2 regions of the Methyloversatilis sp. RAC08 genome follow, and region 1 is predicted to be linked to the other one. Evidence: riboswitches for the same ligand, from Rfam matches in the RefSeq annotation. Region 1 holds a riboswitch; the other holds the start of a gene.

The links. Region 1 has a riboswitch for cyclic di-GMP ahead of BSY238_RS10955 (reprolysin-like metallopeptidase). Riboswitches for the same ligand answer to the same signal wherever they lie in the genome.
Positions count from the first base shown of each region.
Region 2: another riboswitch for cyclic di-GMP. It lies ahead of BSY238_RS00050 (DUF1631 family protein); the one in region 1 lies ahead of BSY238_RS10955 (reprolysin-like metallopeptidase).

Region 1 is NZ_CP016448.1:2,358,081-2,373,395, reverse strand. Features, by position in the region: gene BSY238_RS10965 (PEP-CTERM sorting domain-containing protein) at 1-150, shown strand, start outside; gene BSY238_RS18985 (MarR family winged helix-turn-helix transcriptional regulator) at 220-741, opposite strand; cyclic di-GMP riboswitch class I at 888-977, shown strand; gene BSY238_RS10955 (reprolysin-like metallopeptidase) at 1,203-3,569, shown strand; gene proC (pyrroline-5-carboxylate reductase) at 3,675-4,487, shown strand; gene BSY238_RS10945 (YggT family protein) at 4,542-5,108, shown strand; gene BSY238_RS10940 (dihydroorotase) at 5,328-6,626, opposite strand; gene BSY238_RS10935 (aspartate carbamoyltransferase catalytic subunit) at 6,623-7,591, opposite strand; gene pyrR (bifunctional pyr operon transcriptional regulator/uracil phosphoribosyltransferase PyrR) at 7,594-8,085, opposite strand; gene ruvX (Holliday junction resolvase RuvX) at 8,072-8,518, opposite strand; gene BSY238_RS10920 (YqgE/AlgH family protein) at 8,511-9,089, opposite strand; gene BSY238_RS10915 (cryptochrome/photolyase family protein) at 9,177-10,619, shown strand; gene BSY238_RS18400 (BPSS1780 family membrane protein) at 10,702-11,469, opposite strand; gene BSY238_RS10905 (hypothetical protein) at 11,670-12,035, shown strand; gene BSY238_RS10900 (acyl-CoA thioesterase) at 12,111-12,623, shown strand; gene BSY238_RS10895 (MBL fold metallo-hydrolase) at 12,620-13,558, shown strand; gene BSY238_RS10890 (hypothetical protein) at 13,592-13,939, opposite strand; gene BSY238_RS10885 (short-chain fatty acid transporter) at 14,082-15,315, shown strand, end outside.
Region 2 is NZ_CP016448.1:10,268-25,582, forward strand. Features, by position in the region: gene BSY238_RS00050 (DUF1631 family protein) at 1-1,793, opposite strand, end outside; cyclic di-GMP riboswitch class I at 1,881-1,970, opposite strand; gene BSY238_RS00055 (HDOD domain-containing protein) at 2,024-2,881, opposite strand; gene thrC (threonine synthase) at 2,999-4,444, opposite strand; gene BSY238_RS00065 (HPP family protein) at 4,563-5,837, shown strand; gene BSY238_RS00070 (homoserine dehydrogenase) at 5,854-7,167, opposite strand; gene BSY238_RS00075 (GNAT family N-acetyltransferase) at 7,164-7,649, opposite strand; gene BSY238_RS00080 (pyridoxal phosphate-dependent aminotransferase) at 7,639-8,910, opposite strand; gene BSY238_RS00085 (Mth938-like domain-containing protein) at 9,068-9,457, shown strand; gene BSY238_RS00090 (peroxiredoxin) at 9,489-9,941, shown strand; gene BSY238_RS00095 (PhoH family protein) at 9,973-11,427, shown strand; gene BSY238_RS00100 (MarR family winged helix-turn-helix transcriptional regulator) at 11,462-11,917, shown strand; gene BSY238_RS00105 (DUF748 domain-containing protein) at 11,942-13,051, opposite strand; gene dnaB (replicative DNA helicase) at 13,059-14,474, opposite strand; gene rplI (50S ribosomal protein L9) at 14,683-15,117, opposite strand; gene rpsR (30S ribosomal protein S18) at 15,147-15,315, opposite strand, start outside.

The DNA.
Region 1 (15,315 bases):
CAACAGGACTTCGATCCCAACCTGCCGTTCAGCCCGTCGCAGATGCGCGGTGTGGCGGTGCTCGCCGTGCCCGAGCCGTCGTCGTACGCACTGCTGCTGGCCGGACTGGCGCTGACCGGTGTCGCGGCGCGGCGTGTCCGGCGCGGCTGAGCCAACCCGATGTACTTGAAAAGGGGCCGCGAAAGCGGCCCCTTTTCATTCCTGCCACTGCTGTCGTGTTCAGTCGCCGGCCACCGCATCGAGGTGGCGCGTCAGCGCAGAACGCACGCCCTGCAATGCGGATACAAGTTCGGACAGTTCGCGCGCCGAGCAGCCGGTGGCCGGGCCGAGCGCCACCGGAACCGCCCGGGCGCGCCGGCACGTGTCCTGGCCGGCTTCGGTCAGACTCAGTTCGACGTGGCGTTCGTCGACCGTCGACCGGCAGCGGTTGAGCAGCCCTGCCGATTCCATGCGCTTGAGCAACGGTGTCAGCGTGCCGGAATCGAGAAACAGCTGTTCGCCCAGCGCCGACACGGTCAGCGCCCGGCCGGCGTCCCCGAGTGCAAGCAACACCAAGTATTGCGGGTAAGTCAGGCCGATCTCGTTGAGCAGCGGCTTGAAGGCCTTGGTCATCGTCAGCGATGACGAATACAGCGTGAAGCACAGCTGCGCCGTCACCGGCGTGAGGTGCGTCGTTTCGGGGCTTGCGTCAGAGGCGGCTTCGGAACCGGAAGGGCGGGATTGGCGGGATTTCTGAGGCATCTTTCAATCGTATCAGCAAACAAATGCTCTTCTGCCGGGTTGTCGGACCCGTTCAACCGCTGGTGCGCGCGGCCGATTGTGCGACGACACAGTTGTTGTCGAAGTTCCGGTCAAGACGCCTTCCGGCAGGCCGAAAACAATGCTGAATCTGAAAAAGGCAAGCCCGCGCGAAAGCCGGGTACGCAAAGTTACCGGTCTAATCCGTGCTCGCACGGGATGACAGCGGGACCGCCAGTCATCATCCGCTCCGTCCCGTGACGTGGCGGGCACGCGCGGGCCGCACCGGTAACACCCTGTCACCGGTCTGGAGTGTGTCCGCCATGGTTAATCGTCATCTGCCCGCAAGATCCTCTTTCCGCCTCGCTCGCACGGCGCCGTCGCGCCTTGTTCTGGCATGCGCCCTCGCGCTTTCGTCGTGGTCTGCCTGCGCGGCGACGCCTGCAGTCCTCACGCAAGCGCCTGTGCTGGATGCCGTTGCCGATGCCGTGTCGGAAGGCGGCATGTGGCCGGTTCGCATTGACCTCGCGCGACTGCGCGCTGCGCGCAGCGGCGACTCACTACGCTTTGCACTGCCCGACGGTGCAAGGCTCGACGTGGTATTCGATTCGACGATCGACCAGCCGGATGGCGTGCAGTGGATCGGCCATCTTGCGGCCGGCCGGCAGTTTCCGGTTCGTCTGCGCCTTGATGGCGCGCTCGCCTCGGGCGTCATCCGCACGCCGGATGGCGGCTATGTGCTGGGTCATGTGGACGGGAGACAGCTGGTCGGTGCTGACCTTGCGGCGCAGGCCGATCCGGTGACCGTCGAAAGCCTGCCGGCGATGTTCGCCCCGTCTGTCGCCGTCCTCGATGAAGCGCGCGACACCAGGCGCGGCGCCGACGAACCGGAACCGCGAAAGCCGGCCGACGTAGCCCACCCGGTCACGGTCGATCTGGTCGCCATGTCGGCGCTCGAGCCCGGCGCCGACATGGCCTTGTCGATTCCGGACCACGGCGACTATCGCGTGGCCTATGACCGCACCGAACCGGGCGATACCGACAGCACGACGTGGGTCGGTCACCTCAAGGATTACGGCCAGGAGTTCCGCGTCATCATTACATCGGGTCCGAACGGCAGCGTCGGCAACATCCTGACGCCGTCCGGCGAAATCCTGCTGGTCAGCGATGGCGGTTCGCAATGGCTGGTCGATCCGCAGCGCTCCGGTCTGTCGCAACTGGAGCCGGACCACGCCGATGCGGTGGGTGAAGTCATTGCCGGTGGCCCGATGGAGGCCGAAGGCGCTGCCGGGGACGGGCCGACCGCCGCGGCAGCCAGCAGCACCACGACCGCCGGCAGCGCCACCACCCCGACAACCCAAACGTCGGCCAGCGCCACCACGGTGGATGTGCTGGTGCTGTACACGGCCGGCTTCAAGACACGCAACGGCAGCCTGTGGGCGACCCGCATCGCGCAGTTGGTCGCGCTGTCGAATCAGGCTTACATCGACAGCGGCGTTGCCATGCGCGTCCGTCTGGTCGGCAGCGAGCTGGTCGGCGAGCCAGATACCACGTCCAACTCGAACGCACTGACCGCGCTGGCGCGCGGTACCGGAAACTTCGCCGGCGTACCGGCGCTGCGCAAGAAGTTGGGTGCCGATCTGGTAACCCTGGTGCGCCCCTTCAACATGAACGCACAAGGCGGCAATTGCGGTGTCGGCTATGTCGGCGGCTATAACGGCGCACCGGTTTCGGCCTACGCCGCCTACGGCTATTCGGTGGTCAGCGACGGCCGTGATGTAGCGGGTACCAGCTACTACTGCACCGATTACACCTTCACGCACGAGCTCGGCCACAACATGGGCCTGATGCACGACCGCGATACCGTCGCGCGGCAGGGCGGCGGCAAGGGCAGCCACGACTACGCCTTCGGCTTCGGACGCAGCGGCAGCTTTGGCTCCGTCATGAGCTACATCTCGCCGGTGATCGGGCGCTTTTCCAACCCTGACCAGAAGAACTGCGGCGGCAGCTTTGCCTGCGGTGCACCGGTCGGTACGGCAACCAGTGCGCACAACACGCTGGCACTGAACAACAATCGCAGTGCAATCGCCGCCTTCAGTCCCGCCATGGTGGCCGGTACCTTCCAGATATCGGGCACGATTTCCAGCGTCGGCAAGCCGGTGGCCGGTGTCGCGCTGAGCGCCAGCAACGGTGGCAACTGCACGCCCAGCGGCAGCACCGGCGCCTGGGCCTGCGTGGTGCCGCAGAACTGGAGCGGCGTCATCACCCCGAACGTGCCGGCCGGCCGTGCAACGCCGGGCAACTTCAGTTTCAGCAAGATCAGCGCGGCGCAGACCGGCCGCAACTTCGTGCTGCCCGGACAGACCATCAGCGGCACCATCAGTCGAGCAGGCAAGCCGCTACCCAATACTGCAGTCATTGCCAGCAATGGCGTCTCGTGCAGCGCGACCGATTCCGGCGGCACCTATCGCTGTACGGTTCCATGGGACTGGAGCGGTACGGTGGCGCCCAACATGCCGGCCGGGGCTGTCACGCCGACCTCGCGCACGCTGACCGCGGTGAAGACGACGCAGAACGGATTGAATTTCATCAGTACCACAGTACAGATCAGCGGGACGGTGACGCGCGCCGGAAAACCGGTCGCGAAACTCGTCATGCTCGGCAGCAACGGTGCAAATTGCGGTGCAAGCGCCGCGAATGGCAGCTATGCCTGTACCGTACCGAACGGCTGGAGCGGCATCATCCTGCCCTCAGCCGCAGCGAACCCACCCTATCTGTCGGTGACTGCCGTGAAGGCTGCGCAGCCGGGTCGCAACTTCACGCTGCGCTGATCCGCCCGGCGGGCGGCAAAGGTCGTTCCGCCCATCCGCCCGCTGCGGTTACCATATTGTTCTTCGGCCCGCTTTTTGCGGGCCGTGACCTTTGACGGGGTGGGCATGCAGATCACTTTCATCGGCGGCGGCAATATGGCCAGTGCGCTGATCGGCGGCTGGGTCCGACGCGGCGGCGACGCGGCGGGTATCTGCGTGGTCGAACCGCAGGCCGAGGCGCGCGCCCGACTGGCACACGACTTCAGTGTGCGGGCGATCGAAGCGGCGGACGCGGCCGCGCTGCGTTGCGACCTGATCGTGCTGGCGGTCAAGCCGCAGCAGATGCGTGAGGTGTGCGCCGGACTCGCGCCCGGGCTCGACCACCAGACCGTACTGAGCATCGCGGCCGGCCTGCGCGCGGCCGACCTGTCGCGCTGGCTCGGCGGCTACCCGCGCATCGTGCGCGCGATGCCGAATACGCCGGCGTTGATCGGCCAGGGCGTGACCGGCCTGTACGCCGACGCAGCCGTCAGCGACAGCGAACGCGCGCAGGCGGAGCAGGTGCTGGCCGCCGTAGGCAGCACGGTGTGGGTGGAAGAAGAACGCCTGATCGACGCCGTGACCGCGCTGTCGGGCAGCGGTCCGGCCTACGTATTCCACTTCATCGAAGCCATGGTGCGCGGCGGCGAGGCGCTCGGCCTGAGCGCCGATCAGGCGCACCGCCTCGCGGTCGCCACCTTCACCGGCGCCTCCGCGCTGGCGGCGCAAAGCCCGGAGTCGCCCGGCACGCTGCGCGAACGCGTCACGTCGAAGGGCGGTACGACCGAGGCGGCGCTTAAGTCGATGTCTGCCGACGGTGTGGCGGACTCGATCGTGCGCGCACTCGCGGCTGCAGCAGCACGCGGCGCCGAGCTGGGTGACCAGCTGGGTGCGCAATAGGCGCCGAGCGCCGCCCCATCATCCTTCCTTGCTGAATCACCTCAACACGAATCCATGCTGACCGACCTGATCCTGCTCGTCCTGAATGCCGTCGCCGGCTTCGTCACCACATTGCTGCTCGCCCGTTTCTACATGCAGTGGGCGCGTGTCAGTTTCCGCAACCAGCTGGGCCAGTTCGTCATCCAGACGACAGACTGGGCCGTGCTGCCGGCGCGCAAGGTGATTCCGGCGGTGTTCGGGCTCGACATGGCGACCTTCGTCGTGGCCTGGCTGCTGCAGGTCGCGCTGCTGTTGCTGGCGGCCACACTGCAAGGCGGCCTCGGCGCAGACAACCTGATTCCGCTGGTTTTCCTGCGCGGGCTGTTCGAAGTGGCGCGTCTGTCGGTGTGGTTCCTGATCATCGCGCTGCTGATCTCCGCCGTGCTGAGCTGGGTGTCGCCCGGCAATCCGCTGGGCAGCATCCTGGGCGCGCTGACTCGGCCCTTCCTGCAGCCGATCCAGCGCGTCATGCCACCGATCGCCAACGTCGACCTGTCGCCGCTGGTGCTCATCCTGCTGCTGCAGATCGTGCTCTACCTGATCGATGCGGCGTCGCGGCAGATCTTCGCACTGGTCATGTGACGCGGGCGAAGACCGGCGGCATTCCACCGGGGCGGGGGCACAGCGGGATGTGTTGGGCATCGCTGCGCTCACCCCAACCTACGGTCGACGTGCCGCGGCGGCTCGCCGGGCATCGCTGCGCTCACCCCAACCTACGGGGCAGCAAGTAGGTTGGGGTGAGCGCAGCGATGCCCAACAACAGGCCTTCGATCATGCACTTCGGGAGGCGCGTGGCCGCCTCTACCTGGCGGCCCTGTCGTTCGCGGGCGTCTCGTACACCACCTGACCCGACACCAGCGTCGCGCACACCTTGCCCAGCAGTTCCCGGCCGATGAAGGGCGTGTTGCGGCCCTGACTGCGCAGCGTCGCACGGCTGATCATGACCGGCGCATCGGCGTCGAAGATGCATATGTCGGCCGCGCTGCCGATGCGCAGGTGTCCGGCGTCCAGCCCGAGCACGCGTGCCGCGTCCGACGTGATGCGGGCGAGTGCCAGCCGCAGCGGCAGCTGCATTTCGCGCGCCCATGACAGCGTGAGCGGCAGCAGCAGTTCCAGCCCGGTGGTACCGGGTTCGGCTTCGGCGAACGGCACCTGCTTGGCGTCGTCATCGACCGGCGTGTGGTCGGAACACAGCGCGTCGATGCGGCCGTCGGCCAGCGCGGCGCGCAGTGCCTCGCGGTCGAACTGCGCGCGCAACGGTGGAATGGTGCGGCACTGCGGATCGAAGTAGCCGATGTCGACATCGCACAGGTGCAGCGAGTGGATGGCGACGTCACAGCTCACCTTCAGCCCGTCGAGCCGCGCCTGATCGATCAGCATCAGCCCGGCGCGGCTTGAAATGCGCGCCAGATGCAGGCGGCAGCCGGTGGCGCGGGCCAGTTGCAGCATCTGGCCGATGGCCAGCGTTTCAGCGAGTATCGGTATGCCGGTCAGGCCGAGCCGCGCGGCCACTTCGCCTTCATGCGCCACGCCGTCGGACGACAGGTGCAGGTCGGTCGGCTGCAGCCACACGGTGTAACCGAAGGTAGCGGCGTACTGCATGGCGCGGAACAGCACCTGCGTGTCGGCCACCGGCACGTTCGCCTGGCTGAACGCGATGCAGCCGGCGTCGAACAATTCGCCCATTTCGGTCAGCCGCTGACCCTTCAGGCCCATGGTCAGCGCGCCGTGCGGATACACGTGCGCGAGGTTGAGCATGCGTGCGCGGTGCTTCAGCATTTCGACCAGTCCCGGCTCGTCGAGCACCGGGTCGGTGTCCGGCGGGCAGGCCAGACTGGTGATGCCACCGGCGACCGCGGCGGCCATTTCCGATTCCAGCGTGGCGCGATACTCCAGCCCCGGCTCGCGCAGCCGCGCGCACAGGTCGATCAGGCCCGGCGCGACGATGCGCCCGGTTGCGTCGAGGACGCGGTTGGCGTGGAAGCCGTCCGGTGCGTCGCCCAGCGCCACCACCTTGCCGGCGGCGATGTAAAGGTCGGTCGGCGCATCGATGTCCTGCGCCGGGTCGATCAGGTGACCGCCCTTGATATGGATTTTCATGCATTGCCCCCCGCCAGCATCGCCATGACCGCCATCCGCACCGCAATGCCGAAGGTGACCTGCGGCAGGATGACGGCCTGCTTGCCGTCGGCCACCGCCGAATCGATTTCGACGCCACGGTTCATCGGCCCCGGGTGCAGCACGATGGCGTCCGGCTTGGCCAGCGCCAGCTTTTCCTGCGTCAGGCCGAAGAACTTGAAGTATTCCTGCGGGCTGGGCAGCAGCGAGCCCTGCATGCGTTCGTTCTGCAGCCGCAGCATCATCACGACGTCGACGCCGCGCAGGCCTTCGGCCATGTCGTGGAAGACACGACAGCCGAGCCGGTCGATGTCGGCCGGCAGCAGCGTCTTCGGCGCGATGGCGCGCAGGTCGGGCACACCCAGCGTGGTCAGCGCGTGGATCTGGCTGCGCGCCACGCGCGAATGCAGGATGTCGCCGACGACGGCCACCGACAACTGCGTGAAGTCGCGCTTGTAGTGGCGGATGGTGTACATGTCGAGCAGGCCCTGCGTCGGATGCGCGTGCCGCCCGTCACCGGCATTGATCACGTGGATGTGGTCGCGGCCGGTCGCTTCGAGGTGCTGCGCGATCAGGTAGGGCGCGCCGCTGGAGGCATGGCGCACGACGAACATGTCGGCCTGCATCGCGGCGAGGTTGTCCACCGTGTCGAGCAGGGTTTCGCCCTTGTTGGTCGAACTGGTCGCGATGTTCAGGTTGATCACGTCGGCCGACAGGCGCTTGGCGGCAATTTCGAAGGTGGTGCGGGTGCGCGTGCTGTTTTCGAAGAACAGGTTGAACACGCTCTTTCCGCGCAGCAGCGGCAGTTTCTTCACCTCGCGTTCAGCCACCACGGTGAACGGCTCGGCGGTGTCGAGGATGCGCGTGATGACGTCGCGCGGCAGGCCTTCGGTGGTCAGCAGGTGCTGCAGTTCGCCGTGCCGGTTCAGTTGCGGGTTGCGCGCCATGGTCAGCTCCCGGTCAGTCGCAGCGAGAGGGTGTTGCCGTCCTGCGCCAGTTTCACGCGTTGCCCGGGCGGCAGGTTGAGTGTCGCGGCGCAGTAGGTCGGCGCCACCGGCAGTTCGCGGCCGCCGCGATCGACCAGCACGGCCAGTTCGACCCGCAGCGGACGGCCATAGTCGAACAGTTCGTTCAGCGCGGCGCGCACCGTGCGGCCGGTGTGCAGCACATCGTCGACCAGTATCAGGTGGCGGCCTTCCACCTCGAACGGCAGCGCCGACGAGCGGGTATCGCGCGCCAGCCCGCGCTTGGCGTAGTCGTCGCGGTAAAAGCTCACGTCGAGCGAGCCGATCGGATGGGCCAGGCCGAGCAGTGCGTGCAGTCGTTGCGCCAGCCACACACCGCCGGTGTGCAGGCCGACCAGCGCCGTGTCGTCGGTGACCTGCGGGCGTATCTGGTCGGCCAGTACGACCAGCAGGTGTTCTGCGTCAGGCAGTGACATCGAAATAGTCCTTGAGGATGAGCTGGGCCGCGTGTGCGTCCAGTTTCTGCTTGCGGTCGCGCCAGTCGCGCAGGCCACCTTCGTCGCGCAACTGGCTGTCGGCTTCGGCCGAGGTGTAGCGCTCGTCCTGCAGCACCACCGGCAGGCGGTAGCGCCCTTCGAGCTGGCGCGCGAAGCGTTCTGCGCGCGCGGTCATGTCGTGCGGTACGCCGTCGGGCGACAAGGGCAGACCGACCACCAGTGTGACCGGCTTCCATTCATCGAGCAGTCGGCCGACCGCCGACCAGCGGGCGTCATTGGTTTCGGCTTCAAACGTGAGAAGCGGGCTGGCGCTGCGCAGTTCGCACTCACCGACTGCGACGCCGATGCGTTTTTCGCCGAAATCGAACGCCAGCACGGTACCGCGCGCAGGAAGACCACCCGGTTCAGGCATGCCCGGCCACGTCGGACAGCGACGCGAAATCGACGCCGAGCAGCTGCATCGCGGCGACCAGACGTTCTTCCGGCGGCAGGTCGAAGATGATGCCGCTGTCGGCAGGCACGGTGAGCCAGGCGTTCTGCGCCATTTCCCATTCGATCTGGCCCGCCTGCCAGCCGGCATAGCCGAGCGTGACCAGCACGTCGTCCGGCTCGATCTCGCTGCCCAGCGCCTGCAGCACGTCGCGCGAAGAGGTCAGGCCGAGGCCGTTGCCGACGTCGATCGTGGATTGCCATTCGCCGACCGGGCGGTGCAGCACGAAACCGCGGTCGGTCTGCACCGGGCCGCCGAAATAGACCGGCTGGCCCTGGAAGCGTGGTGATTCGAGCGTGAGCTCGATGCGCTCGAACAGGTCTTCTAGCGACATGTCGATCGGCCGGTTGACGATGACACCGAGCGCGCCCTGATCATTGTGTTCGCACACCAGCGTGAGCGTGCGGGCGAAATTCTTGTCCGCCATGGCGGGCATGGCGATCAGGAAGTGACCGGTGAGATTCACCGTGGAAGTCGATGCGTGCGCGTGCATGGCGGGATTTTATCCGTGTTGTGCGTTTGTCGCAGAACCTGTGCGACTCTCGGGACTCGAAAACGCGATCGGATCCTGGAGGTGGGTGTGGCAAAGAGTTCGTCTCGGCTGGTGTGGTTCCGTCGCGACCTGCGCGTGGATGACCACGCGGCGCTGTACCACGCGCTGCGCGAAGGCGGGCCGGTGTGGTGCACATTCGTGTTCGACACCGAAATACTGGACGAACTGCTGCGTGAAGGCTGGCGCGCCGATCGGCGGGTGGAATTCATCCATGCCGCCATCGTCGAGCTGGACGCGGCCCTGCGCGACCTCGGTGGCGGCCTCATCGTGCGCCACGGCCGCGCGCGCGACCTGGTGCCCGCGCTGGCGCGCGAGCTGGGTGTGGACACCGTGGTCTGCAACCGCGACTACGAACCGGTGGCACAGCAACGCGACGCCGAAGTCGGCGCCGAACTGGCGCGCCATGGCATCGGTTTCGAGCAGTACAAGGATCAGGTCATCTTCGAATGCGACGAGGTGCTGACGCTGGCGCACAAGCCGTTCTCGGTATTCACGCCGTACAGGAACGCCTGGCTGAAGAAGCTCACGCCGTATCAGCTTCAGGCCTATCCGGTACGCCGTTACGCAGCCGCATTCGCCGTGCAGCCGGCAGCCGCCATTCCGTCGCCGGCGGACATGGGGTTCGAGCCGACCAATCTGGCAACGCTGAAACTGCCTACCGGGGCATCCGGCGCCGAAACGCTGTTCGACGAATTTCTCGACCGCATCGACCGCTACAAGCAGACGCGCGACTTTCCGGCGACCAAGGGACCGAGCTATCTGTCGGTGCATCTGCGCTTCGGCACGATATCGGTGCGCCGGCTGGCGCGTGAAGCGCATGCGCGCGGTGGCGCCGGTGCCGAAGGCTGGCTGAACGAACTGATCTGGCGCGATTTCTATTTCCAGATCCTGTGGCACAACCCGCACGTGCTCAACGGCAGCTTCCGGCCCGAATTCGACGCCGTGCGCTGGGTGGACGACGAGGCGCGCTTCGCCGCGTGGTGTGAAGGCCGCACCGGTTATCCGCTGGTCGATGCGGCGCAGCGCCAGCTGGCGCAGACCGGCTACATGCACAACCGGCTGCGCATGGTCAGCGCGTCCTTCCTGACCAAGGATCTGGGCATTTCCTGGCGGCGCGGCGAGCACTGGTTCGCGCGCACGCTGAACGACTTCGATCTGGCGGCCAACAACGGCGGCTGGCAGTGGGCCGCGTCGACCGGCTGCGACGCCCAGCCATGGTTCCGCATCTTCAACCCGGTCACCCAGTCGGAGAAATTCGACGCCGATGGCCAGTTCATCCGCCGCTACTGCCCGGAACTCGCGAAGTTCGACCGGAAACGCATCCACGCGCCCTGGCTGGCGACGGCGCTGGAACAGCAGATGGCCGGCTGCGTGATCGGGCGCGACTACCCGGCGCCGGTGGTGGACCACGCGGCGGCGCGCGAGGCGACGCTGGAACGGTTCAAGGCAGTGAAAGGGGGCGTGGAGTAGAGGCGGTGGCGTTGGGCATCGCTGCGCTCACCCCAACCTACGGGTGTGGCAGGCGGGCGGTGCGACAGTCCTGAACGGCGCCTCAGTCGTGGCGGAACACGTCGCGATAGCTGGCGTAGATCGCGCCGAAGGTGACCGGCAGCAGCACCAGCCAGCCCAGCATGGCCGGAATCGACGCCAGCACGACCAGCACGATGTAGATCAGCGCGAACACCAGAAAGGCCGGTGCATTGCGCAGACAGGCGTAGAAGCTGACGCGCATCGCCTCGATGGCGGTCATGCGATGGAACATCACCAGCGCGGGTGCGAACCACACGGCCATCAGCACGGGCGCCATCAGCATCACCGCAATCACCAGCAGCAGCGAGGTCGCGGCCGATACGACCAGCAGCGCAGCGAATGCAGCGAGCCCGGCCAGCCCGGCGACGATGGCCGACATCAGCAGCACGAACAGGGTGACCGCCACCATCGCACCCAGATACCAGCCGCCCAGCGCGAGCAGCGGATTGACCCGTTCGCCGAAGCCGGCCCAAAGATGCGACAGCGCGAGCGGTTCGCCGCGCGACAGCGCCTGGCAACCCTGCATGATGCCGCCCAGCGTCACCATCGCCAGCAGCGTTGCTGCGATGGTGCCGAACAGCGGCACCACATTGAGCGCCACCAGCACGACCGTCCAGATGACGGTGATGACGATCCACAGGCCGGGCGCGGCCAGGAAACACTGCCAGCCCTGACGCAGCCATTCAAGGCCGCGGCCGGCCGGCAGGCCGCGCGATTCGGGTGCCGTCACGTCCGGCAGGGCGACCGGCTGCGGCGCCGGCTCGAAGGGGTTGTGGCCTGAACTGTTCATGCTCAGCATCATTCCACATCCGCGCGCCATGTCGTGCGCTGGCTGTCGCGCGCCGTCCACAACCTCTGCGGCGCGCAGGCAAGACCGCACACGACGCGCGCGCTTGTAATGAGCGCGCGGCGCATGTTCCACTAGACTTCAGAAGTGTTTGGCGACGCTGCAGCGGATCTGTGGCGTCGCCCCCCCTCCGGGAGACCTTCATGAAACTGACCACCCTGTGCGCCGTGTCGGCGCTGCTGACGTCGTCCGCCGCGCTGGCCGGCGGCATGGGCCACGTGCCCGTCACGCCGATCGGCGGCGACCCCTACGGTCAGGGCGCCGGTATCGGTGGTGCCGGACCGGGCGGCATGATAGGCCAGCATCCGCGCGACCTGATCCGGCCGAATGCGCGCAGCCGCGCGACCCACATCTATCCGACTCTGCGTGGCACGCAGATTCGCGACTATTCGCGACCGGGTGTGCGCATCGAGGAAGATGCCTACGGCACCAGCGTGTATCCCACGGCTCCGTATGGCAATGTGCGCGACTACCGTCAGCCCGGCTGGCGCATCGAACAGGATCGCTGATCCGCAGCCGCCCTCCCCGGCGGCGATTCCTTCCACCTCACGACTCACCGGCCGCGCGGCCGGCGCCCTTCCACGATGACCGAACTTCCGAAACACGAACTGACGATGACGGTGCTGATGACGCCCGACATGGCGAACTTCTCCGGCAATGTGCACGGTGGATCGCTGCTCAAGTTGCTCGATCAGGTGGCCTACGCCTGCGCCGCGCGCTTTGCGCAGACCTATGTGGTGACACTGTCGGTCGATCAGGTCATCTTCCGCAGCCCGATCCACGTCGGCGAACTGGTCACCTTCCTCGCGTCGGTCAACTTCACCGGTACGACGTCGATGGAAGTCGGCGTCAAGGTGATGACGGAAAACATCCGCGAACACACGACGCGTCACACCAACACCTGCTACCTGACCATGGTGGCGATGGACGAGGCGCGCCGCCCGTGCCGCGTGCCGCAACTGACACCGGCCACGCCGGACCAGCGGCGGCGCCAGACCGCCGCCAAGGTGCGCCGGCAGATGCGCCTCGAGTTTGATCAGCGCTTCCATGAATTGATGCAGGCCGAACAGGCGAAAGCCGGCGAGGTGAATGAATGATCGATTACGAGCACGACATATCCGCCATCGACGCTGCACTGCTCCGCCACGGCATGGCATCCATCCACCTGCTGCGCGCCGGTGACGAAGCGGCGCTGGTCGACTGCGGCACCGGCCATTCGCTGCCCAATGTGCTGGCCGCACTGGCACACAAGGGCATCGCCGCCGACAAGCTGCGCTACGTCATTCTGACCCACGTGCATCTGGACCACGCCAGCGGCGCCGGTGCAGCGATGCGCGCCTTTCCGAATGCGCAGCTGGTGGTGCATCCGCGCGGCGCGCGCCACATGATCGATCCGTCGAAACTGATTACGGGTGCCACGGACGTCTATGGCGCGCAGGCGATGGCCGACATGTATGGCGACATCCTGCCGGTCGACGCGGCGCGCGTGATCGAAACGCATGACGGTTACGTGCTCGACTTCAACGGCCGCACGCTCGAATTCATCGACACGCCGGGCCACGCGAAGCACCATCACTGCATCTGGGACGCGCGCTCGCAGGGCTGGTTTACGGGCGACACCTTCGGCCTGGCCTACCCGGAATGCACGGTCGATGGCCGCGCCTTCATCTTCCCGACCACGTCGCCGGTTCAGTTCGATCCGGTCGCGATGCGCGCGTCGGTCGAGCGTTTGCTGTCGCGGCAGCCGGAGGCGATGTTCCTGACCCACTACGGCAAGGTGACCGGCGTACCGACGCTGGGCCGCGCGCTGCTGTCGCGCATCGACGCCCACGTGGCGATCGCCAGGGCGGCCGCCAGTGCCGGTGACGGCCGCAAGCAGGCGCTGCTGGCCGCGCTGTCCGCCTATCTGATGGACGAACTGCGCGCCCACGGCAGCCCGCTCACGCGTGACGAGGCGATGGCCGTATGGGGGCTGGACATCGAACTCAACGCACAGGGGCTCGAGGTTTGGCTGGACTCTGAAAAGACCTGATGACGTGCGCCTGATCGCCGCTTGGCGCGGCGATCAGTCGCCGCACTCGAAATGACGCTGCCAGCGCGCGCACCCCTCGCGGATCATCGTGAGCTTGTCATCGCGCAGACCCGCCAGATCGGCTTCGTCCAGCCAGCCCTCTGCGCGCAGCAGCACAAACAGGGAAATCAGTTCCGAGTAACGGAATTCATACTTCCTGCCCATGTAGCCGTCCCGCTCGGCCAGAAACCGGTAGACCGCCCACATGTCATCCTGCGTCGCCGCCGCCGCGGCGCGCGCCTTGAAATCCGCCAGCAGCGATGCCTCTTCGCGCGACAGCGCCGTGTAGAAAGCCTGTCGAGCAATCTTCCTCTCGCTGTTCGACCAGGTGACGGGGTCCATGCAGCATGCACCTGTCCGGATCGGGAAGAGCTCGACGTCACACCGGTGACGACTGGGCTATCCTCACGCTGCGCGGCATGTCTGCGCACGCCGACCGCCCGCCCTCGATGGCCGGCGCGAAAAATATAAACAGGAGATTCCCATGCTGCAACGTGTCACGTCGCTGTCCGTCCGGCTGGTTGAAAGATGGCTGCCCGATCCGTTCGTGCTGGTGCTGCTGCTGACGCTGCTCGTGTTCGCGGCCGGCATCGGTGTCGAGGGACAGTCGCCGGTGGCGATGCTCGAGCACTGGGGCAAGGGGTTCTGGAACCTGCTGCAGTTTTCGATGCAGATGGTGCTGATACTCGTGACCGGCTGGGTGCTGGCGACGACGCTGTTCTTCCGCCGCATTCTCGAAGCCATCGCAGAACTGGCGCACACGCCGGGGCAGGCCATCCTGCTGGTGAGTGTGGTGTCGCTGCTGGCGAGCTGGCTCAACTGGGGATTCGGCCTGGTCATCGGCGCGATGTTCGCGCGCCAGCTGGCGCGCGGCGTGGCGGGCGTCGACTACCGTCTGCTGATCGCCAGCGCCTACAGCGGCTTCGTCATCTGGCATGGCGGTCTGTCAGGCTCGGTGCCACTCACGCTCGCCACGGCCGACCACTTCCTCGCCGCCCGCACCGGCGTCATCGCCACCGGCGACACGATCTTCTCGACCTTCAACCTGCTCATCGTGCTGGCGCTGTTCATCTGCGTGCCGATACTGAACCGGCTGATGATGCCGCGCCCCGAAAACACGGTGACGGTCGATCCGGCGCTGCTGGTCGATGTCGAATTCGTGCCCGACACCAGCACCGACACGCCGGCTGCGCGGCTTGACAACAGCATCCTGCTGGCGCAGTCGGTCGGCATCATGGGTCTGGTGTTTTCCGGCTACTACTTCCTGGTCAGCGCCGGCACCTTGAACCTGAACATCGTCAATTTCATGTTCCTGTTCCTCGGCATCATGCTGCACGGCCGACCCAGCCGCTTTCTGGCGGCGATCGGCGACGCCGCGCGCGGTTCGGGCGGCATCATCGTGCAGTTTCCGTTCTATGCCGGCCTGATGGGCATGATCGTCGGCTCGGGGCTTGCGGTGACGATCTCGAATGTGTTCGTTGCCGTGTCGACCGACACCACGCTGCCGCTGTTTGCATTCCTCAGCGCCGGTCTGGTGAATATATTCGTGCCGTCCGGCGGAGGTCAGTGGGCGGTACAGGGACCGATCATGGTCGAGGCCGCCGCCAGCATGGGCGCCGACCTGCCGCGCGTGGCCATGGCGGTGGCCTGGGGCGACGCCTGGACCAACCTGATCCAGCCCTTCTGGGCCCTGCCCGCGCTGGCCATCGCGGGCCTGC
Region 2 (15,315 bases), 1.6 Mb from region 1:
TTGGCCTGCACGCTCCAGATCAGTTCGTCGATTGTGGCGAGTGCCTGCTGGTAATCGACCGCCGCGTCCGGACCGGTATCGACATGCTTGCGCAGCAGTCGGCGCCATACGCCATCGAGCAGACTTTGCACCACACCGGGCAGCGGCTTGCGCAGCCGGTCGTCGATTTCGTCGTCAGCGGCGCGCCGCGCATCTTCACGGCGCAGCCGTTCCTGCTCGCGCGCGCTGGCGATCAGTGCTGCTGCTTCGGCACGTTGCGTCTCGTCTGCCTCGAGCTCGATGACGAAGGCGCGCAGGTCTTCGCTGCAGGCCTCGAACAGGCTCAGATCGCGATCGAAATCGCGCAGAATGCGGTCAACGATTTCAGCCAGCTTGATGTAAAGGGGGTCTTCGTGACCGACGTCGCGCCCCCAGCGCATCATCGAATTGGAAATCAGGTCGAGCAGTCGGCGCGCCGGATGTGCCTTGCTGGAGAAGAAGCTGCGATCCAGCATGGCCACCTTGACCAGCGGAATCTGCAGCCGGCCGACCAGCGCCTTGATCGGATCGGCGATATCGGCGTCGTCGAAGATGAGGTCGAACAGCATGGCGACGATGTCGACCGTAATCGCATCGAACTGTCCGAGGTGGCGGCCCAACTCGGAGGTGCGGAAATTGCGCAGCAGATTGGGCGGAATCCCGAGGTTGTAGGACGCAGCCGCCGGCACCGAAAGGTCGGCGTCGGACTGCAGCGCGCTGAGCGCCTCGAACACGAAGGGTGACGCAAGCCCGGCCGGATTCGCTCCGGCAGCGCCGATTGACGGCAGCGCGATGCCCTGCGCTGCCATCTGGCCCTGGACCAGTTGCGACAGCATGGCGTAGATGTCGCCGTCTGCCTCCGCGGCGGCGCCAAACGCAGCCTGTTCGCCGAAGCCGCCATCGACCGACGACATGCCGAAACCGGGCATCGATGCGGTGAGGCCCGCTTCGTGCGCGCCGCCGATTGCAGGAAAGCCGCCCTGTCCGCCGGCGGACGGTGCAAAACCGCTGCTGGCCATGCCTGCCTGATCACCGGCTGCGCTGACGCCCTGCCCATGCGGCACGCCCGCAACGGCGGAGCGCGAACCGGCGTGGCGGCGAAAACCGCGACGCAGGCCCGGCAGCACGTTCTGCCGCTGCAGCCTTACGTTCAGGTCCTGGTAAAGCTTTGAAAGTTCGCGTGAAATCTGCGATTCGAGCGACTGCAGGAGCACCAGGCGCATCTGTACGCTGGCATCGACTTCTTCGCAGGCCGCCCGCAGCGCCTTGGCGACGCCTTCGGTACCCAGCGGGTTGTCCTGATCGGTCGGATCCGTCTTGCCGAGCAGCGAGCCCAGACGCTGTTCGACGCCGAACAGTTCCTCGTCGCAATGTTCCTTCAGCTTGCGGGTCAGTTCGTGAACGGCCAGATCCTGCGTCAGATCGTCTTCGCCCACCAGGCTGAGTTCGTCCAGCGACGTCGGTACTGCAGATCGTGATGATTCGATCGGCTCGCCACGTACACGCGCGTCGAAATAGCGGGTCAGGTGGTCGATGAAGGTCTGTTCGATGCCGGCCCACTGCTGGCGCGCCTTGCCGCAGGTGAACATGTAGAGGTTGCGCTGGTCACGGTCGAGCTCCGCCTCGGCGCGCGCGACCAGATCTTCTTCGATTTTTTCGAGCATGCCGCGCAGCGAATCACGCAGGCGCCGGATCGTGAAATCCCGGCAGTCGCTGATCACCCGCCCTCGTTCGGGCGGTACGGCAGTCTGTTTCGGCAGGGGTACAGCGCTCATGATTCACCTTTGCGGCCGCGCATGGCGGTCGATAAAGGCTGAAACGGGGCGCAAAGTCAGGTCCGGACGCGAGGCGGAGTGCAGCTTCGCGGCGGCCCCGCTGTCGTGGGGCGCTGGGCACCCGGTAGACCGGAAACTTTGCGTCGCCACCTTTCGGTGGGTTTGCCCTGGTTCAGCTTCAATATGTCGTCACATCATTTAACGACTGCGCTGCTAAAGACTTTAGGCCTTCATATCTGCAGTGTGGCGATGATGGAATCGATCTCTTCCTTGGATTCCGCGACCACCGCCTCCAGCGTTTCGTTGTCGATCTCAGAGGTCGCCGCATCGGCAAGCAGAACATCCTCTTCCGGCGACAGCGTGGTGAACGGGTTCGGGAAGGCCGCCATGCTCTCCGCAAGGAACAGCACATCACCCAGCGAACGGGGTGGTACGACGGCACCCTCGAACGACGGTGTATCGACGGCGGCGATGATCTGTTCCGGTACCTTGAGCGATTCGAGCACGGCGCGGCCGACACTCTGGCTGAAACTGAACATCAGCCCACCCAGTTCGGCTTCGCGCTGCAGCAGCGCAGGAAAGGCCGATGCGCGGGCCAGCAGGTAGAACTGGCCGATCTCATGCACCAGACCGGCGAACATGGCCGTATCGGCGTTGAGCCGCGAAAGGCGGCGCGCGATCACGTAACTCAGTGCCGAAACGTGGATGGTGTGCCGCCACAGATCGTGTGTCATCACGCGCAGACGTTCGTCGGCGCGCGCATCGACCATCTGGCGGACGATGAGCGACATCGTGAGCATGCGGATCGGCTCGGTACCAACGCGTGTCACCGCAGTGCGGACGTCGGTGATTTCGTTGCCGCTGCGGTTGTAGGCGACCGAATTGGCGAGGCGCAGCGCCTTTGCACTGAGCACCGGCTCGGCGCCCACCAGCCTGCACACCTCATTGACGTTGATGTCGGGGTTTTCAAGCGCCTGCCGGATGCGCAGCGACACGTCGATGCTGGTCGGGAAGACGATGTCGCCCGATTCAAGTTCCGCTGACAGCCGCTGCAGTGCCTCAAGCGATGAATTCACCGGCTCACCCATGACATGTTCTCCGTGACGCACCGCGGTGCGCATATGGTTCGATGTCTGTGTATACGGCAGCGTGCGGGCCGGACTTGATCCCCGATTCAGCTCACGCTGACGCCGCCCGCCTGCGGCTCATGCAGCATTGCGGGCAATGAAGGCCTTCATGGCGGCCACGTCGGTACCCATCACCTCGAAGCGTTGCGGCAGCGATTCGAGGTGTTCCATGCCGTGCGGTCGCACCGGCTCGCAGCCCAGCGCCTCGACCACGGTTTCCGAAAACTTTGCCGGCAGTGCGGTTTCGAGCACCACCATGGGCACACCGGCTTCACGCCGCTCCAGCGCGACCTTCAAGCCGTCGGCGGTGTGCGTGTCGATGGCGCGGCCCCAGCGCTCGTGTGCAAGCCGCATCGTGGCCAGGCGATGGGCATGATTGCTGGCGCCGGACTGGAAGCCATATTCGGACGCGACCTTGCCGAACAGCGCGCTACCCGACAGATCGAACGGGCGGCCGCGGTCCACTTCACCCCACATCGCCCTCACCTGCTCGGTGTCGCGACCGGTCAGGTCGAAGATGAAGCGTTCGAAATTGCTTGCCTTGGAAATATCCATCGACGGGCTCGTGGTGTGCAGCGTTTCCGCATTGCCGCGCGGCCGATAGACGCCGGTACGGAAAAACTCGTCGAGCACGTCGTTTTCATTCGTGGCCACCACCAGATGACGGATCGGCAGGCCCATCATGCGGGCGATGTGACCGGCGCACACATTGCCGAAGTTGCCTGATGGCACGGTGAAGCTGACCTGCTGGTCATCGCGCGTCGTCGCGGCGAAGTATCCCTTGAAATAATAGACAACCTGAGCCGATACGCGCGCCCAGTTGATCGAATTGACGGTGCCGATGCGGTACTTCGCCTTGAAATCAAGGTCATTCGATACCGCCTTCACCATGTCCTGGCAGTCGTCGAACACGCCGCGCACCGCGATGTTGAAGATGTTCGGGTCCTGCAGGCTGAACATCTGGGCGCTCTGGAAGCGACTCATCTTGCCGTGCGGACTCAGCATGAACACGCGGATGCCGCGCTTGCCGCGCATTGCGTATTCGGCGCTCGAACCGGTGTCGCCCGAGGTGGCACCGAAAATGTTCAGCTCTGCCCCGTTTTTCGCCAGCGCATATTCGAACAGGTTGCCGAGCAACTGCATCGCCATGTCCTTGAACGCCAGCGTCGGGCCATTCGACAGTTCGAGCAGATGCAGGTCCGGCTCCAGCGTGTGGAGCGGCGTGATGTCGCGCGCGTCCGAGCCGGATACGGTGTTGCAGTAAACCTCGGGCCGATAGGTGCGTTCGATCAGCGTGCGCAGGTCGTCGGGCGGCAGGTCGTCGGCGAAGCGCGACAGCACCGCAAAGGCCAGCTGGCGGTAATCCATGCCCCGCATCGAACCGAGCTCAACCGGCGTGAACTTCGGGTACTGCGCCGGCATGGCGAGACCGCCATCTTCCATCAGACCGCCCAGAAGGATGTCGGTGAAGCGCTTCTGCGGCGCGAGGCCGCGGGTGGATACGTAATACATCGCGTCGTGCATCGGAGTCGTGGTCGGAAGGCGATCGGGCGCAGTGCGCCCGACGGCGTCAGTTCAAGGGGCATTAATCTAGCACAGCGCGCCTTTCCGGCCTGCCCGCACCCTTCCGGGTTATGGCTGCATGAATGCACCAACTTGGGGCGAACAGATACACTGCGGTGTTTCGAGCGGATTTTTGCTGATGACCGGCCTGACCGAACTGTTGCGCCGGCATCTGGTTTCCGATGCCCCACCGCTGTCGCCCGCCGAGCGCTGGCGCAGTACGCTGGCCGGCTTGTTCGGCCTGTTGCTGTTCGAGGGCGTGCTGTTCGTGCTGCCGCTCGGTACGGAAGAGAAGCGCATTCTGGCGCCGTTGGGCGCGACCTCCGTCATCCTGTTCGCGCTGCCGCACAGTCCGCTGGCACAGCCGTGGTCGGTCATCGGCGGCCTGCTGATATCCGCGCCGCTCGGCTATGCCTGCGGTTACTGGCTGCCGAGCGGGCCGTGGGTGATGGCCGTGGCACTGGCTGCATCGATCTGGCTGACCGCCTGGGCACGCTGCATCCATCCGCCTGCCGGTGCGATGGCGCTGACCATGACGATGGCCGCCGCCCAGGGCGCGGCGATCGAGCCGGCGCTGATGGCGACCGCCGCGAACACGATTGCCATCATGGTGGCGGTCATGGTGGTGAATAACCTGATTCCCGGCCGCCACTACCCGCAGGGCACGCCGCCCGCCGCGCAGCAGCGGATGCACCGGGCGCCGCCGGTCATCGCGCATCGCGATCTCGAGGCAGCGCTGGGCGAAATCGACGGTTTTCTCGACGTGCGTGACGACGACCTCGTCGACCTTTACGAACGCACGCTCAGACATGCCTTCATGCGCGTCCATCAAATGCGCTGCAGCGACCTGATCGAGCGTTCGGACAGGGCCGCGCCGGCGCTGGAGTTCGCCACTCCGCTCGCCGACGCCTGGCAATTGATGCGTACGCTGCGTGTCGACACCCTGCCGGTGGTCGATCGCAGCCGGCGCGTGATCGGTCTGCTGTCGCTGGAAGACTTCCTGCGCGAGGTGTCGCCTGACGCGAACCGCACGATGGGCGATGCGGTACGCCACCTGCTCGCACGGTCGCAGCAGATGCATTCCGACAAGGCGGAGGTCGTCGGGCAGATGATGCGGGACGTGCGCGATGGCGTGCTGGTGTTGCGCCAGCATGACGGTGTGGGCAAGGCAGCCGAGGCGATGGCCGCTGGTCGTCAGACTGCCGTGCCGGTGATCAATGGCGCTGACCGCCTGGTCGGGCTGCTTGACCGCACCGATCTGGTGGCAGCGCTGTATCACCGGATGGCGCTGGTCGATGCGAGAAGCGAAGCGTTGAACGTCGAACCGGATGCCGCACCGGCGCAGGCCGGCTGAACGCCGGCCTCCCGGCTCAGCCGTTCAGTTCTTCAAGACGCAGACGCGTCACGCTGCCCACCGTACTGTCGAGTGCTTCGATGCGCGCGATGGCGGCATCGACCTTTTTCTCGCGCGTCACGTGGGTCAGCATGATGATGTTGGCTTGCTGTTCGCCTTCCGACGGTTCTTTCTGCAGCATGGCGTCGATGCTGATTTCCTGATCAGCCAGGATGCGCGTGATGTCGGCCAGCACACCCGGCCTGTCCTGCACGCGCAGGCGCAGGTAGTAGGCGCTTTCGACTTCGCTGATCGGCAGGATGGGGGTATCGGACAGCTGATCGGCACGGAACGCAAGATGCGGCACGCGATGTTCCGGGTCGGCCGTATGCAGGCGGGTCACGTCGACCAGATCGGCGATGACCGAGCTGGCTGTCGGCTCGGCGCCGGCGCCGCGGCCGTAGTAAAGCGTGGCGCCGACGGCGTCGCCCTTGACCAGCACGGCGTTCATCACGCCCTCGACGTTGGCGATCAGACGCTTCGACGGGATCAGTGTGGGGTGCACGCGCAGTTCGAAGCCGTCGGCCTTGCGCTTGGTGATGCCCAGCAACTTGATGCGATAGCCCAGTTCTTCGGCGTAGCGGATGTCGTCGGCGGTCAGTTTCGTGATGCCTTCGATGTGCGCGCGGTCGAACTGGACCGGAATGCCGAACGCGATCGACGACAGCAAGGTGATCTTGTGTGCGGCATCGACGCCTTCGATGTCGAAGGTCGGATCGGCTTCGGCGTAGCCCAGCCGCTGCGCATCGGCCAGCGCGTCGGCAAAGGTCAGACCCTTGTCGCGCATTTCCGACAGGATGTAATTGGTGGTGCCGTTGATGATGCCGGCCACCCACTCGATGCGATTTGCCGTCAGCCCTTCGCGCACCGCCTTGATGATCGGGATGCCGCCGGCCACCGCCGCCTCGAATGCCACCATGACACCCTTGGCCTGCGCAGCGGCGAAGATTTCCTGCCCATGCGTGGCCAGCAGAGCCTTGTTCGCGGTCACCACGTGCTTGCCCTGGGCGATCGCTTCGAGCACCAGTTCCTTCGCGATGGTGTAGCCGCCTATCAACTCGACCACAATATCGATGTCAGGATCGCGCACGACTTCGAAGGCATCGCCGGTCACCTTCACCTTGCCGCCGGTCATCTGCTGCGCACGGGCGGTATCGCGGTCGGCGACCGCGGTGATCTGGATCGGCCGGCCGGCGCGGCGGGTAATCTCTTCCTGATTGCGTGTCAGTACTGTCCAGGTTCCGCCGCCGACGGTACCGATGCCGAGCAGACCTACATTGATGGGTTTCATGCCTTGCCTCGTGTGGGATGTCGTTGCGGGGCCGTGCTCAGGTCCCGCGAAAATAGGAAACAGGCGATGTGCATGCCTTCGCGATGGTAGAAGCGGTGCGCATCGATACGCTGGGTGCCGGAATCCAGTCGGAGTCGCGTGGCGCCGCGCGCTGCCGCTTCGTGCGCCAGCCAGTCGAGCAGGGCCTTGCCGACGCCCTGCGAGCGCGCTGCCGGTGCGGTGACCAGATCATCCACATAGAAGTGCATGCCGCACGATGTGTTGCGGTGGCAGCGGAACACCGCCACGCCGACAACCTGGTCATCGCGGACGGCCACCGCCATTTCGCCGCCGTCGTCGAAAATGCCCTGCAGCGTGCGGGCGTAATCCGCCGGAAGGTCAGGCCTAAGTGCCCGATGTACCGGTTCGGCGCGTGCCAGCCACACCGGTTCCAGCACGGCCCGCCTGCCGGCCACCCGCACGACGGTGACCTCAGCGGCCATGACGCTTTCGGAAGCCGTCGAGGAAGCGGGCGATGCGTCCGATGGCTTCGCGCAGGTCGTCTTCGTGCGGCAGGAATACCACGCGGAAATGATCCGGCCGCGGCCAGTTGAAGCCGGTGCCCTGCACCAGCAGCACGCGCTGTTCTTCCAGCAGTTCGAGAATGAAGCGTTGATCGTCCTCGATCGGGTAGAGCTTGGGATCAAGCCGCGGGAACAGGTAGAGCGAGGCGCGCGGCTTGACGCAGCTGACGCCCGGGATCTGAGTCAGCAACTCCCATGCGGTGTCGCGCTGGCGCGCCAGCCGTCCGCCCGGGGCGACCAGATCGTTGATCGTCTGATAGCCGCCGAGTGCGGTCTGGATCGCGAACTGACCGGGGACGTTGGAGCACAGGCGCATCGACGCCAGCATGTTCAGGCCGTCGATGTAGTCGCGGGCGTGCCGCTTGTCGCCCGACACGACCATCCAGCCGGCGCGGTAGCCGCAGGCGCGGTAGTTCTTCGACAGGCCGTTGAAGGTGACGAACAGCAGGTCGTCGGCAAGCGAGGCAATCGAGGTGTGCGTGGCGCCGTCGTACAGCGTCTTGTCGTAGATTTCGTCGGCAAACACGATCAGGTTGTTCTGGCGTGCGATCTCCACCAGATCCTGAAGCAGCGCGTCGGAATACAGCGCGCCGGTCGGATTGTTCGGATTGATGATGACGATGGCGCGCGTGTTGGGCGTGATCTTGGCGCGGATGTCGGCCAGATCGGGCATCCAGTCGGCGCCTTCGTCGCAGATGTAATGGCGGGCCGTACCGCCGGCCAGCGTCACCGCTGCCGTCCACAGAGGGTAATCGGGTGCCGGCACGAGCACTTCGTCGCCGCTGTTGAGCAGGCCCTGCATGGCCATCACGATGAGTTCGGACGCGCCGTTGCCGATGAAGATGTCGTCCACGCCCACGCCCGGAATCCGCTTTTCCTGGCTGTACTGCATGATGGCCTTGCGCGGCGCGAACAGCCCGCGCGAATCGGTGTAGCCGGACGCGTCTGGCAGATTCCGGATAACGTCCTGCACGATTTCCTCGGGGGCTTCGAAACCGAAGGGCGCGAGATTGCCGATGTTGAGCTTGATGACGCGCTGACCCTCTTCCTCCATCTGGCGGGCGCGGGCGAGCACGGGGCCGCGGATGTCGTAACAGACGTTGGCGAGCTTGGAGGACTTCGAAACCGGAGGATGCACGATGGGGCGATCTGGAGAGGCGATGATTGAATGACTGGGCATGGGGCGATGAGCGGCAGTCACCGGGATGATTGCCGTCGCGCGGACTTCATTGTCCGCTTGCGAAAAAAGATATGATTGTATGCGAGGCCGCAAGGCAGGGCAAAAGCCGGTTGCCGGCAGCGCTCAAAGACCACTGGATTCCCCCGACCGAACCACCGTGAAGCTGCATCAGAACCCGCGCCCGACCACCTACCTCGTCACCGGATTCGGCGATGGCTATCTGCAGATCGGCGATCGCCAGCTGACGCGCACAGTGGTGCTGGGTCCCGGATTGCTGCGCGAGGACTGGGGCGCCGGCAGCATCGACCAGCTCAGTGCCGCCGACTTTGCGCAGCTGACCGCGCTCGATGCGCAGATTCTGCTGCTCGGCACCGGTCCCACGCAGCAATTCCCCCACCCTTCGCTGCTGCGTCCGCTGATCGATGCAGGCATCGGCGTCGAAGTCATGGACACACTGGCGGCTGCGCGCACCTACAACATACTGGTTGCGGAAGGCCGCGCGGTGGCCGCAGCGCTCATCCTGCCGGAGGCGGCGCCGTCAGCGTGATCCCAACACCATTCAAGGAGAGACGGCTCACATGAGCACCAACCCGATCGACGATTTCACGCTGGCCTCAACCTCGGGACAGGATTTCAATCTGACTGCAGCGGGCAAGCCGCTGGTGATCTACTTCTATCCGAAGGACAGCACACCGGGTTGCACCACCGAAAGCGCAGCCTTTCGCGACCTCTATCCACAGTTCATTGGCGCGGGTTGCGGCGTGATCGGCATTTCGCGCGACAGCATCAAATCGCACCAGAATTTCAAGGCCAAGCTTGAGCTTCCGTTCGAATTGATTTCCGACCCGGATGAAACCGCCTGCGCGCTGTTCGACGTGATGAAGATGAAGAACATGTACGGCAAACAGGTGCGCGGCGTGGAGCGGAGCACTTTCGTCATCGGCACGGGCAACCTCATCCTGCGCGAATGGCGCGGCGTGAAAGTGCCGGGCCACGCAGACGAAGTGCTCGACTTCGTCAAGACACTCTGAAACCCGGCGCAACCGACACAGAAAAGATCCAATGGCCACCCGACGCCCCGCTGCAGCACCCGCACCGCGCACCCGCAAGTCCGCCCCGGCCACCAAGCTCTTCATCCTCGACACCAACGTGCTGATGCACGACCCGACCAGCCTGTTCCGCTTCGAGGAGCACGACATCTTCGTGCCGATCATGACGCTGGAAGAGCTGGACAACAACAAGAAGGGCATGACCGAGGTCGCGCGAAACGCGCGTCAGGCCAGTCGATTGCTGGACGAAATCGTCAGCGGCGCGGAAGACCGCATCGCTCTCGGCATTCCGCTGGCGGCGGCGTCGAGCGACCTGGCGAGCGGCCACCTGCTGCTGCAGACCGAAGCGATCGACGGCTTGCTGCCGGCCGGTCTGCCCACCGCCAAGGCAGACAACCAGATCATCGCGGTCGTGATGCATCTGTCGCAGCGCCACCCGGCGCGGCAGGTCATCCTGGTGTCGAAGGACATCAACATGCGCATCAAGGCCCGCGCGCTCGGGCTGCATGCGCAGGACTACTTCAACGACAAGGTGCTCGAAGACACCGACATGCTCTACACCGGCACGCGTGAGTTGCCGGAGAAGTTCTGGGATGAGCACGGCGGCAACCTTGAATCGTGGAAGGAAAACGGCCGCACGCTGTACCGGGTCAAGGGCCCGTTGTGCCCCGATCTGCTGATCAACGAATTCGTGTACCGGGAAGCGGGTGCCAAGCAGGACAAGCCCTTCCATGCTGCAGTGCGGGAACGCAGCGGCAAGACCGCCGTGCTGGAAACGCTGGTCGACTACGGGCACCACAAAAATTCGGTCTGGGGCATTCTGGCGCGCAATCGCGAGCAGAACTTCGCGCTGAACCTGCTGATGAATCCGGACATCGATTTCGTCACCCTGCTCGGCCAGGCCGGCACCGGCAAAACGCTGCTGACGCTGGCGGCCGGACTGACCCAGGTGCTGGAGAGCAAGCTCTACAGCGAAATCATCATGACGCGCGTCACCGTGCCGGTCGGCGAAGACATCGGCTTCCTGCCGGGCACCGAAGAAGAAAAGATGACGCCGTGGATGGGTGCGCTCGAAGACAACCTCGACGTCCTGAACAAGACCGACGACCCGAATGCGTCCGGTGAGTGGGGCCGCGCCGCCACGCTCGACCTTATCCGCAGCAGGATCAAGGTCAAGTCGCTCAATTTCATGCGCGGGCGCACCTTCCTGAACAAGTTCCTGATCATCGACGAGGCGCAGAACCTGACGCCCAAGCAGATGAAAACGCTGATCACCCGCGCCGGCCCCGGCACCAAGGTGATCTGCCTGGGCAATATTGCGCAGATCGATACGCCTTACCTGACTGAAGGAAGCTCAGGTTTGACCTATGTCGTTGACCGTTTCAAGGGCTGGCCGCACAGTGGCCATGTGACCTTGCAGCGCGGCGAGCGCTCGCGCCTTGCCGATCATGCAGCCGAAGTGCTGTGAGTGCCATGTGTGAAGTGATGAAGGAGCCGCAACCATGATTGATCCGATGCTTCTTGACCAGCAGCTGTGCTTCGCCCTCTATGCAGCGACGCATGCCATCACCCGTTGTTACTCGCCCGGCCTGAAGGCGCTCGGCCTGACCTACCCGCAGTATCTGGTGATGCTGGTGCTGTGGCAGGAAGACGCGCTGACGCTGAAGGCGCTTGCCGAACGTCTGGACCTCGATTCGCCGACGCTGACACCGCTGCTCAAGCGACTTGAAGGCGCCGGCTACATCACGCGGGCGCGCAGCCGGATCGACGAGCGGGCGCTGGAAATCCGGCTGACCGATGCTGGACGCGCACTGCGAGAACAGGCACGGCCAGTGCATGCCGGGGTGGCCGAACAGTCCGGCCTGCCGCCGGACGTGTTTGCCCGGATGCGCACAGAACTGCACATGCTGAGCGCGCACCTGAAGCAGCATGATCAGGCGGCGCACGGCGCCGGCTGATCAGCCGCCACTTCAAGCCGCCATTCAGTCGCCGAACAGCTTGCCTACGGCGTCTCCGACGCCTTTCACGACCGAACTGCCGGCGCTGCCTACCCCGCGCACCAGACCGCCAAGACTGACGCCGACCGATTCGGCGACGGCGCCGGTGACGCGGGTGGCGAATCCTTCGTTCAGCGAGAACGATGGATCATCAATGCGCCCTTCCAGTGTGAAGTCGACGCTGATGCGCTCGTCCCTGTCCTTCATCAATCCGACCACGGCCGCCCGCGGCAAGCCCATGAACGAGCCGCCGGAGGCAAGCTCCAGCCCTTTCAGCGTCAGCGTGCCGGGCGCCTTGAGGCGCTGGTCGACGACGACCGGCCGGATGTCCAGATCCATCGTGCCGCGCTTGACGCCGGTTTCCGCAGCACGGATCAGGTAGGGCTGGAAGGCCACCAGATCGACGCCACGCAGTGACAGCTCCAGCCGTGCATCCCGAGTCGCGGGCACTACTTCGCCCTGCAGCGTCAGGCGGCCATCCTGCCGCACACCTTTTACGACGCCCTCCACCTTGAGCGTGCTGGCGGTATCCAGTGCAGGAAGATCGACCGGCCCGATCTCTGCATTCAATGCCTGGAGCGTCAGCCGATGCGGTGTCCTGCGCACGCTGGCATCGTAGAAATCGAGCGCGGCATCGCGCAATTCGATGTGCGATACATGAACCGGAACGGACGTTTGGGGCGATGCATCCTGAACGCCTTCCTGAACAGGCGATTTCTCGAGCAGCGCGGGCAGCAGCCGCAGCGCGCCGTCACGCGTGCGGAGCATGGACAGATAGGCGCCATCGACCGTGATGCGCTCGATGCGCACGCGCGCCGACAGCAGGTCGCGCAGCTGCGGACGCACTTCGACACGCCGCGCACGCAACTCGTCATCGGTTGGCCATCCCTGCTTTCCATCGCGCTCGGCGCGGATGCGCACCTCGTGCAGCACGACTGATCCGAAGCCGACATCGATCTTCCCGACCTCGCCGCGCGGCCCCAGCGCCGCTTCGATTTGATGGCGCAGCAGAAGGGGCGCAAGCAGGAAGGCACCGAGCACCACCACGCCGGCCAGCAGCACGAGCAGAATGGCGCGACGCAGTCCGGAACTCATGCGCGCGTCAGTAGGAACCCGGCCGCGCCGCGTTGACGAAGCGGGTGTGTTCGCCTTGGAAGCCGAGCGTAACCGTGCCGGTCGGGCCGTTGCGGTGCTTGCCGATGATGATTTCGGCCAGCCCCTTGTCCTGTGTGTCCGGGTTGTAGACCTCGTCCCGGTAGATGAACATGATGATGTCCGCGTCCTGTTCGATGGCGCCCGATTCGCGCAGGTCGCTCATCACCGGGCGCTTGTTGGGTCGCTGTTCCAGTGCGCGGTTCAGCTGCGACAGCGCGATGATGGGCACATGCAGTTCCTTGGCCAGCGACTTGATGGAACGGGAAATTTCGGAAATTTCCGCGGTCCGGTTTTCGCCGTCGCGCGTGCCTGACATCAGCTGCAGGTAATCGACCACGATCAGGCCGAGCTTGCCGCATTGCCGGTACAGCCGCCGCGCGCGGGCGCGCAGGTCGGTCGGATTGATGCCGCCCGTCTCGTCGATGTGGATGGGCGCTTCATGCAGCTTGCCCAGCGCCATCGTCAATCGGCCCCAGTCATCGTCGGTCAGCCGTCCGGTGCGCAGACGGCTCTGATCGATCTTGGCAACCGACGACACGAAGCGCATTGCCAGCTGGGTGCCAGGCATTTCGAGTGAAAAGATGGCCACTGGCAGACCGATGTCGACGGCGATGTGCTCGGCGATATTCAGTGCGAACGAGGTTTTGCCCATGGCCGGGCGTCCGGCGACGATGATCATGTCGCCCGGCTGCAGGCCGGCCGTCTTCGCGTCGAGATCGATGTACCCGGTGGGGACACCGGTGACGTCGGACGGATCGTCGCGGTCGTACAGTTCCTGGATGCGGTTTACGACCTGAACCAGCAGCGGCTGGATGGCGACGAAGCCCGAGCCGCTGCTGGCACCGGCTTCCGCAATCTCGAAAATCTTCGATTCCGCCTCGTCGAGCAAGGTTTTCGCATCGCGCCCGCGGGGCGACAGCGCACTCGCTGCGATTTCATCGCCGACGCTGACCAGCTTGCGCAGGATGGCGCGCTCGCGGACGATTTCCGCGTAACGGCGGATATTCGCTGCGGACGGCGTGTTGTTGGCGATCTCGCCGAGATAGGCCAAACCGCCGGTCTGCTGCCCCTCGTCCGACTTTTCGATCGATTCATACACCGTGACGACGTCGGCCGGCTTGCCCTGCTCGATCAGTTTTGCGATGTGGCGGAAAATGCGGCGATGGTCATCGCGGTAGAAATCGGATTCGCCGACCTGGTCACCGACACGGTCCCAAGTGCTGTTGTCGAGCAACAGCCCGCCGATCAGCGATTGTTCGGCTTCGATCGAATGCGGCGGCAGCTTCAGGGCAGCGATCTGTCTGTCCTGCGAAGCCTGCGCCGCCTGCGCGTCGGGGTTACCTGCGTTGCGCACGATGCTCATTGTGTTGTTTTCATTTCCTGGAAGCGGTGCCGTCAATCCGGCAATCTAGTCCCGCCGGGCGAGCGGCACAACGGCACAAGCTGTGGATAAGCTGTGGGCAGCGACGTGGATATTCTGGAAGCACGTCTGGAAGCCGTATCGCAAAACAAAAAAGCCACCCGAGGGTGGCTTTCCTGCTGCGATCCGGCCAGCTGGCCGGAAGTGACGATCAGCTTTCGCCGACCACTGCCACCGTCACATTGACCAGCACATCCGAATGCAGCGCGATTTCGAACTGGTTTTCACCGGTCGTCTTCAGCGGACCGTCGGGCATGCGCACCATCGACTTGTCGACCGGAAAGGACTGGGCGACCAGTGCCTCGGCGATGTCTGACGTCGACACGGAGCCGAACAGGCGACCATCGACACCGGCTTTGCGCACGACCTGAACGGTCACGCCTTCCATCTTTTCGGCGACTGCCTTGGCGCTCGCCAGACGTTCGGCGGCTGCCTTTTCCAGTTCGGCGCGACGTGTTTCGAACACCGCCAGATTTTCCGGTGTCACGCGCTTGGCGCGGCCGGTCGGAATCAGGAAATTGCGGGCGTAACCGTCACGCACCTTCACCACATCGCCCAGATCGCCGAGCTTGGCCACTTTATCCATCAGGATGACTTGCATGGTCGTCTCCTCGCTTACTGGTGCAGGTCAGTGAAAGGCATCAGCGCAAGGAAGCGGGCGCGCTTGATGGCCGTGGACAGCTGGCGCTGATAGCCGGCACGGGTGCCGGTCAGTCGGGCCGGCATGATCTTGCCGTTCTCGGAGATGAAATCCTTCAGGATTTCAACGTCCTTGTAATCGATC